DNA from 2 places in the Pseudomonas sp. GW821-FHT03A09 genome. Region 2 is predicted to be linked to the other one. Evidence: predicted binding sites of a transcription regulator. Region 2 holds the regulator's gene; the other holds the start of a gene.

Region 1 (6,885 bases), on a different contig from region 2:
CGCAGATCTGCTTTGCGAAACGATTGAAGGCGACCCTAGGGTCGCCTTCGTGCTTTCTATAAAGAAGAAAATGCCAGCCTAAGCCTTGGCTGCCACAACCATTTTCTTCGCGTGAGCCAGCGACTCCTTTGTGAGATCTATGCCGCCAAGCATTCGCGCCACTTCTTCTACGCGTTCCGATTTGTTCAGTTTGGACACTGCCGTGTGGGTCGCGTCGCTGCCGCGTACCTTATGCACAAATAAATGTTGGTGCCCTTGGGCAGCCACCTGTGGCAAGTGCGTGACCGTAAGGACCTGGCCACGATCACCCAGTCGTCGCAACAGCTGGCCAACAATCTCCGCAGTCGGGCCGCCGATCCCAACGTCCACTTCGTCGAACACCAGGGTAGGTACGCGTGAGGTCTGGGCGGTTATCACCTGTATGGCCAGGCTGATCCGCGACAGCTCGCCGCCAGATGCCACTTTGGCCAGCGCCTTGAGGGGTTGCCCGGGGTTGGCGCTGACCAGTAGCTCCACCTGTTCTAAGCCATGGGGTTGCAGTTCATTGCTGGTGTTGGTGCGCAACTCAATGGTGAAGCGGCCCCCTGGCATGCCCAGGCGTTGGATTTCCTGTTCCACCGCGCCCGCCAGTCCAGTGGCAGCTTGATGGCGCAGGTCGCTCAGTTCGCGCGCTTTCTCCTGGTAATGACGAGCAAACGAAGCGAGTTCTTCGCCCAGCCGTTCGATGGATTCGTCATTCGCGTTCAGGGTTTCGATTTCATCCAGCAATTTCTGCTGCATCGTCGCCACTTCAGTGGGTTGGATTCGGTGCTTGCGTGCCAAGGTATAAATGGTGTCCAGGCGTTCCTCTATTTCCTGGAGGCGCGCAGGGTCGGCATCGAAGTGATCCAGGAAGCGATTCAGTTCGCCCACCGCTTCCTCAACCTGAATCTGTGCGCTGGTCAACAGGGTGGTGGCTTCGCTCAATGCACCGGATGCGCTGTTTACGCTGGACAGTCGATTGAGGCTGGCCGTCAGGGCATTAAGCACATTGCCGGAATCGCTCTCGCTGCATTGCTCCACCACCTGGCGGCAAATACCCAACAGGGTTTCGGCATTGGTGAGGTTCTTATGTTCCTGTTCCAGCTGTTCCAGCTCGGTTTCGCCCAGGCCCAGGCTTTCCAGTTCTTCAAGTTGATAGCTGAGTAGCTGGTGGCGCGCACGTTGTTCGTCGCCGGAGTTGGACAGCCGCTCCAGCTCCTGTCGAGTCTGGCGCCAGCGCTGGGCCGCAAGCTGCACCTGGCGGGCCAGGTCGGTAGCGCCGGCGTACTCATCTAGCAAGCGACGGTGAGTGTCGGTCTTTAACAGGGATTGGTGTTCATGCTGGCTGTGGATGTCGATCAGGAGTTCGCCCAGGGCTTTCAAATCACCGAGGGGGCAGGGCGTGCCATTGATATAGCCGCGAGAGCGTCCTTCTGCGGTGATGACTCGGCGCAAGATGCACGGGCCATCATTGTCGAGGTCTCGTTCGGCCAGCCAGGCCTCGGCTTCGGGAATGTCTGCCAAGTCAAAGGTGGCCAGGATGTCGGCCTTGTCCGCGCCGGGGCGAACCACGCCACTGTCGGCGCGATCACCCAGGGTCAGGCCCAGGGCGTCGAGCATGATCGATTTGCCGGCGCCGGTTTCGCCTGTGATTACGCTCATTCCACGATCCAGCTCGAGATCAAGGTGTTCAACAATGGCGTAGTTATGTACGGACAGGTGCACCAGCATGACGGCAGCTCCCAGGCTTTATGTCTGGTTATTTATACAGTGTTTTATTCAGGGCTGACAATCCTGTCGGTTAGCTCGATTTGCTTGGCTGTTGAATTTTTTTAGCGCAATGCGGAATGAGAGGGTCGGAAATGATCTGAAGCGTGTGAAAGACTTTTGGTAACGCCTGCGCCCTTGAACCAGGAAATTGTGGCCCCATATACCGGAACAGAAGCGCGAGTTGAGTTCGCGCATGATTTTGAAAGGAGAAATCTATGGCTGACGAACAGACGCAGGATACGCAAACTCCAGACGCCAATTCGGCCGTCGGCGATGAGCTGGCAACCCGTGTGCAAGTGCTCGAAGAGCAATTGGCTGCTGCGCAGGACCAGTCTTTGCGTGTTGCCGCCGATCTGCAGAACGTCCGCCGCCGTGCCGAGCAGGATGTAGAAAAGGCTCACAAGTTCGCATTGGAAAAATTTGCCAATGACTTGTTGCCGATCATCGACAGCCTGGAACGTGGTCTTGAGTTGTCCAGCCCGGACGACGAAAACATCCGTCCGATGCGCGAAGGGATTGAGCTGACCCTGAAAATGTTCCAGGACACCCTGAAGCGTTATCAGTTGGAAGCTGTCGATCCGCAAGGCGGCGAGCCGTTCAACGCTGAGCATCACCAGGCTATGGCCATGCAGGAAAGCCATGACCTTGAGCCTAACAGTGTGTTGAAAGTGTTCCAGAAGGGTTATCTGCTCAACGGTCGCTTGCTGCGCCCGGCAATGGTGGTGGTGAGCAAGGCTCCTGCACCAGTTGCACCTTCTATTGATGAGCAGGCTTGAAATCAGTCGTAACGACCCCATCTATAAGTCAAGCGTTTAAGTGCTACCGCAGTTAGCCACCACTGCTGCGGCATCCAAATTCAAGTTTCGGGAGAGTAAATCATGGGCAAAATTATCGGTATCGACCTGGGGACCACCAACTCCTGCGTCTCCGTGCTGGAAAACGGCGTTGCTAAAGTTATCGAGAACGCCGAAGGCGCGCGTACCACGCCGTCGATCATTGCTTACGCCAACGACGGTGAAATCCTTGTTGGTCAGTCGGCCAAGCGCCAGGCTGTGACCAACCCGCATAACACGCTGTATGCGGTAAAGCGTCTGATCGGTCGTAAGTTCGACGAAGAAGTCGTACAGAAAGACATCAAGATGGTGCCTTACAAAATCGCCAAGGCTGACAACGGTGACGCCTGGGTTGAAGTAAACGGCAACAAAATGTCGCCGCCGCAAATCTCGGCTGAAATCTTGAAAAAGATGAAGAAGACTGCCGAAGACTACCTCGGTGAAGCAGTGACTGAAGCGGTGATCACCGTTCCGGCCTACTTCAACGACAGCCAGCGCCAGGCGACCAAAGACGCCGGCCGTATCGCTGGCCTGGACGTAAAACGTATCATCAACGAACCAACCGCAGCCGCTCTGGCCTACGGTATGGACAAGGCCAAGGGCGACCACACTGTGATCGTTTATGACCTGGGTGGCGGTACTTTTGACGTCTCCGTGATCGAAATCGCTGAAGTTGACGGCGAGCACCAGTTCGAAGTGTTGGCCACCAACGGTGACACCTTCCTGGGTGGTGAGGACTTCGATATTCGTCTGATCGACTACCTCGTTGACGAATTCAAGAAAGAAAGCGGCATGAACCTTAAAGGTGACCCGCTGGCGATGCAGCGCCTGAAAGAAGCTGCTGAAAAAGCCAAGATCGAGCTGTCTTCCGCTCAGTCGACCGACGTGAACCTGCCGTACATCACTGCAGACGCTACCGGTCCTAAGCACTTGAACGTGAAGATCTCGCGCGCCAAGCTGGAAGCTCTGGTTGAAGACCTGGTTCAGCGCACCATCGAGCCTTGCCGCATTGCGCTGAAAGACTCCGGTATCGACGTGGGTGCTATCAACGACGTGATCCTGGTGGGCGGTCAGACCCGTATGCCACTGGTTCAAAAGCTGGTGACCGAGTTCTTCGGTAAAGAAGCCCGTAAAGACGTGAACCCGGACGAAGCGGTTGCCATGGGTGCTGCTATCCAAGGCGCGGTATTGGCCGGCGACGTGAAAGACGTGCTGCTGCTGGACGTCAGCCCGTTGACCCTGGGTATCGAAACCATGGGTGGCGTGATGACTGCGCTGATCGAGAAAAACACCACGATTCCTACCAAGAAATCGCAAGTGTTCTCGACTGCCGACGACAACCAAGGCGCTGTGACCATTCACGTGCTGCAAGGTGAGCGTAAGCAAGCGGCTCAGAACAAGTCCCTGGGCAAGTTCGACCTGGCTGAGATTCCACCAGCTCCACGTGGCGTGCCACAAATCGAAGTGACCTTCGACATCGACGCCAACGGCATCCTGCACGTCGGCGCGAAAGACAAGGCGACTGGCAAAGAGCAGAAGATCACCATCAAGGCCAACTCCGGTCTGTCTGATGAAGAAATTCAACAGATGATTCGTGATGCGGAAACCAACGCCGAGGCTGACAAGAAGTTTGAAGAGCTGGCCGCTGCCCGTAACCAGGGCGATGCACTGGTTCACTCGACGCGCAAGATGATCGCTGATGCCGGTGACAAAGTGACCGCTGAAGAGAAAGCCGCGATCGAAGCCGCTTTGGTTGCCCTGGAAGCTGCCATCAAAGGCGACGACAAGGCTGCCATTGAAGCGAAGGTTGAGGAGCTGTCGAAAGTCTCCGCACCAGTTGCTCAGAAAATGTACGCCGAGCAAGGCCAGCCGGCCGATGGCGCTGCACAGCACGCAGAGCCTGAAGCCAAGCACGATGATGTTGTCGATGCCGAGTTCGAAGAAGTCAAAGACCAGAAGTAAGTTGGTCGCCCAGTTGACCGCTATCAAGCGGTGACTGGTAGGATGTCGCCGCGCGGGAGCTTGCTCCCGCGTTGGCGTGTCTGGGGTATGCGAATTTTTACAGCATGCGACAAGGTCGGATGCTGGCGGTGTGATCGGGAATGCTCCTGCTTTCCGAGCAGTAAATACCGCACTTTTGGCCGGGTCCCTGGCTAAAAAGTAGTAATGACCAGGATCGTTGAATTGACGTGAGTTGGGTCCGGGCCTGTATTGGGGCTCAACGAGTTTGGCAAGGCTCAGGAGGGTCTGGCTGAACGTCCTATAAGAGTGCAAAGACTTATGGCAAAGCGTGACTATTACGAAGTGTTGGGTGTGGAGCGCGGCTCCAGCGAGGCGGACCTGAAGAAGGCCTACCGTCGCTTGGCGATGAAGCACCACCCGGACCGTAATCCGGATAGCAAAGAATCCGAAGAAATGTTCAAAGAGGCCAACGAGGCCTACGAATGTCTGTCTGACCCTAATAAGCGTGCGGCCTACGATCAGTACGGCCATGCTGGTGTTGATCCGAGCATGGGTGGCGGTGGTGCCGGGTTTGGTGGTCAGAACTTCTCCGATATCTTCGGCGATGTATTCAGTGACTTCTTCGGCGGCGGCCGTGGTGGTCAGCGTGGTGGCGCCCAGCGCGGCAGCGATCTGCGTTACACGCTGGAACTGAACCTGGAAGAGGCCGTGCGCGGCACCAGCGTCAATATCCGCGTGCCGACGCTAGTCAACTGCAAGCCGTGCGATGGTTCCGGTGCCAAGAAGGGCTCTTCGCCGATTACTTGCCCGACCTGTGGTGGTATCGGTCAGGTCCGTATGCAGCAAGGTTTCTTCTCTGTGCAGCAGACGTGCCCGCGCTGCCATGGTCAGGGCAAGATCATTTCCGATCCGTGCGACTCCTGCCACGGCGAAGGTCGCGTCGAAGAGTACAAGACCCTCTCGGTGAAAGTGCCGGCGGGCGTGGATACCGGTGACCGCATTCGCTTGTCGGGCGAAGGCGAGGCGGGTACGCAGGGCGGCCCTACGGGCGACTTGTACGTAGTGATCAATGTGCGTGAGCACTCGATCTTCCAGCGCGATGGCAAGCATCTGTTCTGTGAGGTGCCGATCAGCTTTGTTGATGCGGCCTTGGGTGGCGAGCTGGAGATTCCGACCCTTGATGGTCGAGTCAAATTGAAGATCCCTGAGGGGACTCAGACCGGCAAGCAGTTCCGCATTCGTGGCAAGGGCGTTGCGCCGGTACGCGGTGGCGGTGCTGGCGACTTGATGTGCCGTGTAGCGGTGGAAACACCGGTCAACCTGAATCGTCGTCAGCGCGAACTGCTTGAGGAGTTCCGCAGCTCGCTGGATGGTGATAGCTCGCACTCGCCGCAAAGCACGGGCTTTTTCGATGGTGTGAAGCGCTTCTTCGGCGACCTGTAAGGAATTGAATATGCGACGTATAGCCGTAATGGGCGCTGCCGGGCGCATGGGCAAGACGCTGGTCGAGGCGGTGCAGCAACGCTCACCTGCTTCCGGGCTGACGGCGGCGATCGTGCGACCAGGCAGCACATTGATCGGTGCAGATGCCGGTGAGTTGGCTTCGTTGGGGCGTATCGGTGTTTCGTTGTCTGGCAGCCTGGAGCAGGTGTCCGACGAGTTTGATGTGCTGATCGATTTCACCCTGCCGGACGTAATGCTGAAAAACCTGGCTTTCTGCCGCAAGGCGGGCAAGGCCATGGTGATCGGCACTACCGGTTTGACGGCCGAGCAGAAGCAGTTGCTGGTGGAGGCGGGCAAGGATATTCCTGTCGTCTTCGCCGCCAATTTCAGCGTCGGTGTGAACCTGTCGCTCAAGCTGCTGGATCTGGCAGCTCGCGTGCTGGGGGATGAGGCGGATATCGAGATCATCGAGACTCATCACCGCCACAAGATCGACGCGCCGTCGGGCACTGCGCTGTGCATGGGTGAAGCGATTGCCGATGCGCTGGGGCGCGATCTGTCGAAAGTCGCGGTGTACGGCCGCGAAGGCCATACCGGTGCGCGTGCGCGTGACACCATTGGCTTTGCGACCGTGCGCGGCGGTGATGTAGTGGGTGATCACACTGTGTTGTTCGCCACTGAGGGCGAGCGCCTGGAAATCACGCATAAGGCATCCAGTCGCATGACCTTTGCCAAGGGGGCGGTGCGTGCTGCGCTCTGGTTGGAAGGTCGCGAGCCGGGCCTGTATGACATGCGTGACGTGCTGGATCTGCACTAATCAGTAGCTAAAACAGGGTCTCAAGCTTATGCTAAGGCC
Region 2 (6,885 bases):
CAAGAAGGTACGCGACGAGATCACTCGCAAGGGCGTGGCACGCAGCCAGATCATCATTCTTGAAGCACTGCTCAAGCTACGGCAGGTGTGTTGCGATCTGCGCCTGGTCAACGACGCCACCCTGCCTGCCCGCGGCAGCAGCTCGGGCAAGCTCGACAGCCTGATGGAGATGCTGGAGGAGCTGTTTGAGGAAGGCCGGCGAATCCTGCTGTTTTCCCAGTTCACCTCGATGCTGAGCCTGATCGAAGACGAGCTGAAAAAACGCGGCATCGCCTACGCTCTGTTGACTGGCCAGACCCGTGATCGGCGTACGCCGGTGAAGGATTTCCAGAGCGGCAAGCTACAGATTTTTCTGATCAGCCTGAAGGCCGGCGGCGTGGGCTTGAACCTGACCGAAGCCGATACGGTGATCCACTACGACCCATGGTGGAACCCGGCCACGGAAAACCAGGCCACCGACCGCGCCTACCGCATCGGGCAGGAGAAACCGGTGTTTGTCTACAAGATGATTGCCCGGGGCACGGTGGAGGAGAAAATCCAGCACTTGCAGAAGGAGAAGTCCGACTTGGCAGCGGGTGTGCTGGACGGACGGACGACCGGGGATTGGCAATTGGGCAACGAGGATATCGAAGCGTTGTTTGCGCCGTTGCCCAATAAGCAAGAAAAGCGCTGACGGTCAGATCGCTATCGCAGGCAAGCCAGCTCCCACAGGGGAATGCATTCCAAGTGTGGGAGCTGGCTTGCCTGCGATGGCAGCAACGCTGTGCTCAATCGATCAACTGAGCATCCCGCAACGCGGTCAACGCCACCAACCAACGCGGGTCCTGCTTGTAGTCCGTCGAAGCAATGGCCTGCCCCCGCATGCGAGCAATACGCGGCGATGGCTTGACCTTCATGCGCTGTGCAGCGCTGAGTGCAAGCTCGGCAGCAGCCCGGTCATTACACACCAGCCCCATGTCACAACCCGCTGTCAGCGCCGCTTCGATACGGCTCGCAGCGTCGCCCACCACATGAGCACCGGCCATGGACAGGTCATCGCTGAAAATCACCCCATCGAACTGCAATTCGCCACGCAGGATGTCCTGCAGCCAGCGGCGCGAAAAACCAGCGGGCTGAGCATCAACTTGCGGGTAGATCACGTGTGCAGGCATCACTGCCGCCAACTGCTTGCTCAGGCGCGCGAAAGGCACCAGGTCATTGGCACGAATCTGTTCCAGGCTGCGTTCGTCATTGGGAATAGCAACGTGGGAGTCGGCCTCAGCCCAACCGTGGCCCGGGAAATGCTTACCCGTGGCGGCCATGCCGGCGCTGTTCATGCCACGGATAAAAGCGCCAGCGAGTACGGCGGCGCGCTCGGGATCACCCTCGAAAGAGCGGGTGCCGACCACGGCGCTGCGCTGGTAATCCAGATCCAGTACCGGGGCAAAACTAAGGTCAAGGCCCACAGCCAGTACTTCTGTCGCCATGATCCAGCCGCACTGCTCGGCCAGGTACTCGGCGTTGAGATTATCCGCCAGAGCGCGCATGGCCGGCAGGCGCACAAAGCCTTGGCGCAGGCGCTGCACGCGACCGCCCTCCTGGTCGACCGCCAACAGCAAGTCCGGGCGCACGGCGCGAATTGCCGCACTCAGCTCGCGGACCTGGCGCGGGTGCTCGATATTGCGCGCAAAAATGATCAACCCGCCCACTTCAGGCTGGCGCAACAGGTGGCGATCCTCGGCCGTCAGCCAAGTGCCGGCAACGTCGACCATCAAAGAACCTTGCAGGGCAGCAGTCATAAACCTTCCTTAAATAACGCACACAACCCGTTGCCCTCACGTAGCGCGGTAAGCGCAGTGAGCACAACGGGTTGCGAGTAGATAGCTGAAATCGGCATGGCGGCTAGCTTAGCGGATGCAAGCGGCCGCGCACACCCAGAGCGATCACGCCTTGGCGACGGCCGGCGTGGATTTACTGCGTGGGCGCAATTGGGCAGCGGCCATGGCTTGATCGGTCACACCGGTTTCAGCCCGCATGCCGGCGGCGAGGAACGGCACCATCAGGCGCATCACCTGCTCAATAGAGGTATTGACGCCGAAGTCGGTCTCGGCAATGGCACGCAGCGCCTTGATCCCGGACATGCTGAACGCAGCCGCGCCGAGCATGAAGTGCACGCGCCAGAACAGCTCGATCGGAGGAATACGCGGGGCCGCTTCGTTGACCAATAACATGTAACGGCGGAATACCTTGCCATACATATCCTCAAGATAACGCCGCAGGTGGCCCTGGCTCTGGCTGAACGCCAGGCCCAACAGACGCATGAAGATCGACAGGTCGTTGCCGCTGCGCGGTTGTACCACCAGCGCCTGCTCAACCAGGATTTCCAACAGGTCTTCCAGGCTTTGCTTGTTTTCAGGCTTGGTCTGGCGGCGTTCCAGCTCACGGTCGAGGCTGGCACAGAACGGCCCCAGGAAGCGCGAGAACACCGCCTGGATCAAGGCTTTTTTCGAGCCGAAATGGTAATTCACTGCCGCGAGGTTGACTCCAGCCTTGCTGGTGATCAGACGCAATGAGGTTTCAGCAAATCCTTTTTCCGCGAACAACTGCTCGGCAGCATCGAGAATGCGTTCAACGGTTTCCGACTGGGCCATGGCTACTCCGCCTGACAAACACTTGTTTGAAACATACGTTTCAGAGTGTGTCTTGTCAACCCTGCGGGTCCGTTTTCCGGCCGGCCAGCCACCTATTTCTTCGCTATTTAATCACATCCTTCCGGCTCTGTAGGCAGCGCTGTCCCTGCCCTGCAGGACGACTGACGAATGACCGTCCAGCGGAGTGGCCAAAAAGGATGATTGCCAAGTGCAGTCCACTGTATATAATCCCAGTCACTGTATAAAAAGACAGAGCGATCAACATGCTAAAACTGACGCCACGCCAAGCTGAGATTCTGGCTTTTATCAAGCGCTGCCTCGATGACAACGGCTACCCGCCGACGCGAGCGGAAATTGCGCTGGAACTGGGGTTCAAGTCCCCGAACGCCGCTGAAGAACACCTCAAGGCCCTCGCTCGCAAAGGCGCGATCGAGATGACCCCAGGTGCCTCACGCGGTATTCGCATCCCTGGCTTCGAGGCCAAGGCCGACGAATCGACACTGCCTATTATCGGCCGTGTCGCCGCCGGTGCGCCGATCCTGGCGCAGCAGCACGTCGAGGAGTCCTGCAACATCAACCCGACCTTCTTCCATCCGCGCGCCGACTACCTGTTACGGGTTCACGGCATGAGCATGAAGGACGTGGGCATTTTCGACGGTGACCTGCTAGCCGTCCACACCACTCGTGAAGCCCGAAACGGCCAGATTGTCGTCGCCCGTATCGGCGATGAAGTCACGGTCAAACGCTTCAAGCGTGAAGGCAGCAAGGTCTGGCTTCTGGCCGAAAACCCTGAGTTCGCCCCGATCGAAGTCAACCTGAAAGATCAGGACCTGGTGATCGAAGGCTTGAGCGTCGGCGTTATTCGCCGCTAAAGGAGACACCATGCAGCTCGTGCACACCCCGCAACACACACAACTGTCGCTGTTTGAAGCCTTTATGGCCCAACCTTTAGCGCCCATCCTCAAGGAAACGGCTGAAGCGCCTTGGGGCGCCGAACCTGAGGCGTTTAGTGAACTGTCGTTGCGCGGTGCTGCCGGGAGCTGCTTGAGCCTGCTGGCGCCGATCCTTCGCGAATTGAGCGAAGAGCAGGATGCACGCTGGCTGACGCTGATCGCTCCACCTGCCAGCCTGACCCAGGCCTGGTTGCGGGACGCGGGACTCAATCGTGAACGCATCCTGCTATTGCAACCACGTGGTACGCAAAGTGCCCAGCAATTGACCTGCGAAGCTTTGCGACTGGGGCGTAGCCATACGGTTGTCAGCTGGCTGAACCCGCTGAATGCCACCGCCAAGCAGCAGTTAATCAGCGCTGCTCGCGTCGGCGATGCGCAAAGTTTGAATATTCGACTGGGATAAAGGCGGGCTACTGTAGTGAGCGGGCCGCACACAACTGCTACTCAGTGAAGAACCCGCGGCCCATCTTCCTTCTCTGGCTCACCTTCCGCCAACCGCCCTGCCATTTGCACACCTACGCTCAACATAGCCTTCGCCACTTCCACGTGTTGGCCTTGCAGGAACGCTTTCGCATCCTCGGAAAAATCCAAAGTCACCAGAGAACCCTCGTCCTCAGCCCGGCGCAGCTCGATTCGGCCGTCAGGCAATTCAACAATTTCCAGAAAGGACGTAGGCATAAAAGTCTGTTCTCCACGAAAGGCCGGGATTATATCAGTCATCCACCCGGCCCCGCCGAGGATCTGAACAGGTTTCTTTACGACGTGATGAATGGTGGTCTCGGGAACACGCCTATCAATGTGGGAGCTGGCTTGCCTGCGATGCAGGCACCTCGGTTCTTCAGTTAAACCGGGCCGATGCCATCGCAGGCAAGCCAGCTCCCACATTTGTTCAGTGCAAACCTCTCAGCACTCGTTCAAACCCTCACGAAAGCGCAGTGCCATCTTTTTTAGCTCCTGACGCCAGCTTTCCAACTCTTCGCGGCTCAGCGGCTTGGGTTCGTCCTCTTCCAGCGCGACGGCCAAGATCAACGGCTGGGTCACGTCGCCCTTGGGCACATGGGGAATACGCGGAGGCTGAAACATGTCGGCGTGAGCCTTCAGCAAGCGCGCTACCCAGCTGTCCGGACTCTGGGCCATTTCTACCAACTCAGCCAGTTCGGGGATGGCCATGCTTTCCAGTACTTCGCGAGTCACGATCATTTCCGCGCGAGGCGAACCGGCCTGGGGCAAGCGATAGAACCCGGCGATCTCATGGCACAAACCCAGCAAAGCACCGTACAAGTGGAACAACGCCGCTTCTCGCCCCGCCTGGACCAGAGCGATGGCATTCATCTCCTTCCCTTCCTCGGCGCGACCAAGGGCTTCCAGGGACAAACCCGCGAAGTAAATTTTCTGATTGGTACGGGTATAGAGTTCGTTGGCCATAACGGCAGTCTCCACAACAAATAAGCGTGATACTGGCTGAACAGTGTCACGGATCAGCCGAACGCACTGCAAGCGCAAAAAAAGGCCGCCTATACAGGCGGCCTTTGTCTTTCGCAGATTAGCGGATCAAGCGCCCTGGCGCTTGTCCTCCACCTTCCACTTGCCACCGTCGTAGAACGCTTTCCAGCCAGTAGGCTTGCCGTCCACTTCGGTCTGCACGTACTGCTCCTTGGTCTTGCGGCTGTAGCGGATCACGGCTGGACGACCATCCGGATCTTTCTTCGGCGCTTCACACAGGAAGTGATACTTCGGATCGATTTCGTCCTTGTGCGGCACGATCTCCAGCACCAGCGGCGCACGGGTCTCGCGGTTTTTCGGGAACTGGCTGGCCGCCAGGAAAAGACCCGAAGCACCATCGCGCAGGATGTAGGTGTCGTTGACCTTCTCGCACTTGAGCTCAGGCATCTTCACCGGGTCCATCTTCGGCGGCGCCGCATCACCGCTCTTCAGCAGTTTGCGAGTGTTCTTGCAGGTCGGGTTGGTGCAACCGAAGAACTTGCCAAAACGGCCGGTCTTGAGCTGCATCTCGCTGCCGCACTTGTCGCACTCCAGGCTCGGACCTTCGTAGCCCTTGATGCGGTAGGTGCCCTCCTCAATCTCGTAGCCATTGCAATCCGGGTTGTTACCGCAGATGTGCAACTTGTGCTTCTCGTCCAGCAGGTAGGCGTCCATCGCCGTGCTGCAGATCGGGCAGCGGTGCTTGCCACGCAGTACCAACGACTCGGACTCACCTTCGTCATCGGCGGCAATTTCATCGCCCGGCACCAGGTTGACCGTCGCCTTGCAGCGCTCTTTTGGCGGCAGGCTGTAGCCCGAGCAGCCTAGGAATACACCGGTGGATGCCGTACGAATCTGCATCGGACGACCACAGGTCTGGCACGGAATATCCGTCATTACCGGCTGGTTGGCACGCATGCCGCTCTCAGGGCTTTCGGCTACTTCGAGTTTTTTCTTGAAGTCACCGTAAAACTCGTCGAGTACGTTTTTCCAGTCGCGCTCGCCCTGGGCCACGTCATCGAGATGCTCTTCCATGCCAGCGGTGAAGCCGTAGTCCATCAGGTTGGAGAAGCTCTCGGACAGGCGTTCGGTAACGATGTCGCCCATCTTTTCCGAATAGAAACGACGGTTGTGCAGCGCCACGTAGCCGCGATCCTGGATGGTGGAGATGATCGCCGCGTAGGTCGAAGGACGACCAATACCGCGTTTTTCCATCTCTTTCACCAGGCTGGCTTCCGAATAACGCGCCGGCGGCTTGGTGAAGTGCTGGGACGGGTCAAGCTTGATCAGCTTCAGCGTGTCGCCCTGGGCCATGTCCGGCAGCACGTCATCATCGCCAGGCTTGGCAATTTGCGGCATTACGCGGGTGTAACCGTCGAATTTGAGGATGCGGCCTTTGGCACGCAGCTCAAAATCGCCAGCACCCACGCTGACAGTGGTGGACAGGTATTGCGCCGGCAGCATCTGGCAGGCCAGGAACTGGCGCCAGATCAGCTCGTAGAGGCGCTCAGCGTCACGTTCCATGCCGCTCAGCTTGGCAGGCGTGGTGTTGGCGTCGGAAGGACGAATCGCTTCGTGAGCCTCTTGTGCGCCTTCCTTGCTGCTGTAGACGTTTGGCTTCTCCGGCAGGTACTTCTTGCCGAATTCGCCTTCAATATAAGTACGCGCCATCGCCACCGCGTCCACCGACAGGTTGGTGGAGTCAGTACGCATGTAAGTGATGTAGCCGGCTTCGTACAAGCGCTGGGCCATCATCATGGTTTTCTTCACACCAAAGCCCAGGCGATTGCTCGCGGCCTGTTGCAAGGTGGAGGTGATGA

What was found. The regulator LexA, encoded in region 2, represses DNA repair genes until DNA is damaged. The targets are predictions, from matches to a motif close to CTGTNTNNNNANACAG.
Region 1: a site for LexA is predicted at 1,777-1,792, ahead of recN (DNA repair protein RecN). Genes of this name have one in related genera too.

What each region holds. Positions count from the first base shown of each region.
Region 1 covers NZ_JBWKUX010000013.1:59,789-66,673, reverse strand. The annotation lists gene recN (DNA repair protein RecN) at 79-1,752, opposite strand; gene grpE (nucleotide exchange factor GrpE) at 2,007-2,567, shown strand; gene dnaK (molecular chaperone DnaK) at 2,670-4,586, shown strand; gene dnaJ (molecular chaperone DnaJ) at 4,905-6,029, shown strand; gene dapB (4-hydroxy-tetrahydrodipicolinate reductase) at 6,040-6,846, shown strand.
Region 2 covers NZ_JBWKUX010000005.1:322,682-329,566, forward strand. The annotation lists gene AC07V4_RS11810 (DEAD/DEAH box helicase) at 1-673, shown strand, start outside; gene nagZ (beta-N-acetylhexosaminidase) at 768-1,778, opposite strand; gene AC07V4_RS11820 (TetR/AcrR family transcriptional regulator) at 1,923-2,630, opposite strand; gene lexA (transcriptional repressor LexA) at 2,894-3,502, shown strand; gene sulA (SOS-induced cell division inhibitor SulA) at 3,513-3,986, shown strand; gene AC07V4_RS11835 (hypothetical protein) at 4,028-4,261, opposite strand; gene AC07V4_RS11840 (DUF6586 family protein) at 4,487-5,008, opposite strand; gene topA (type I DNA topoisomerase) at 5,135-6,885, opposite strand, start outside.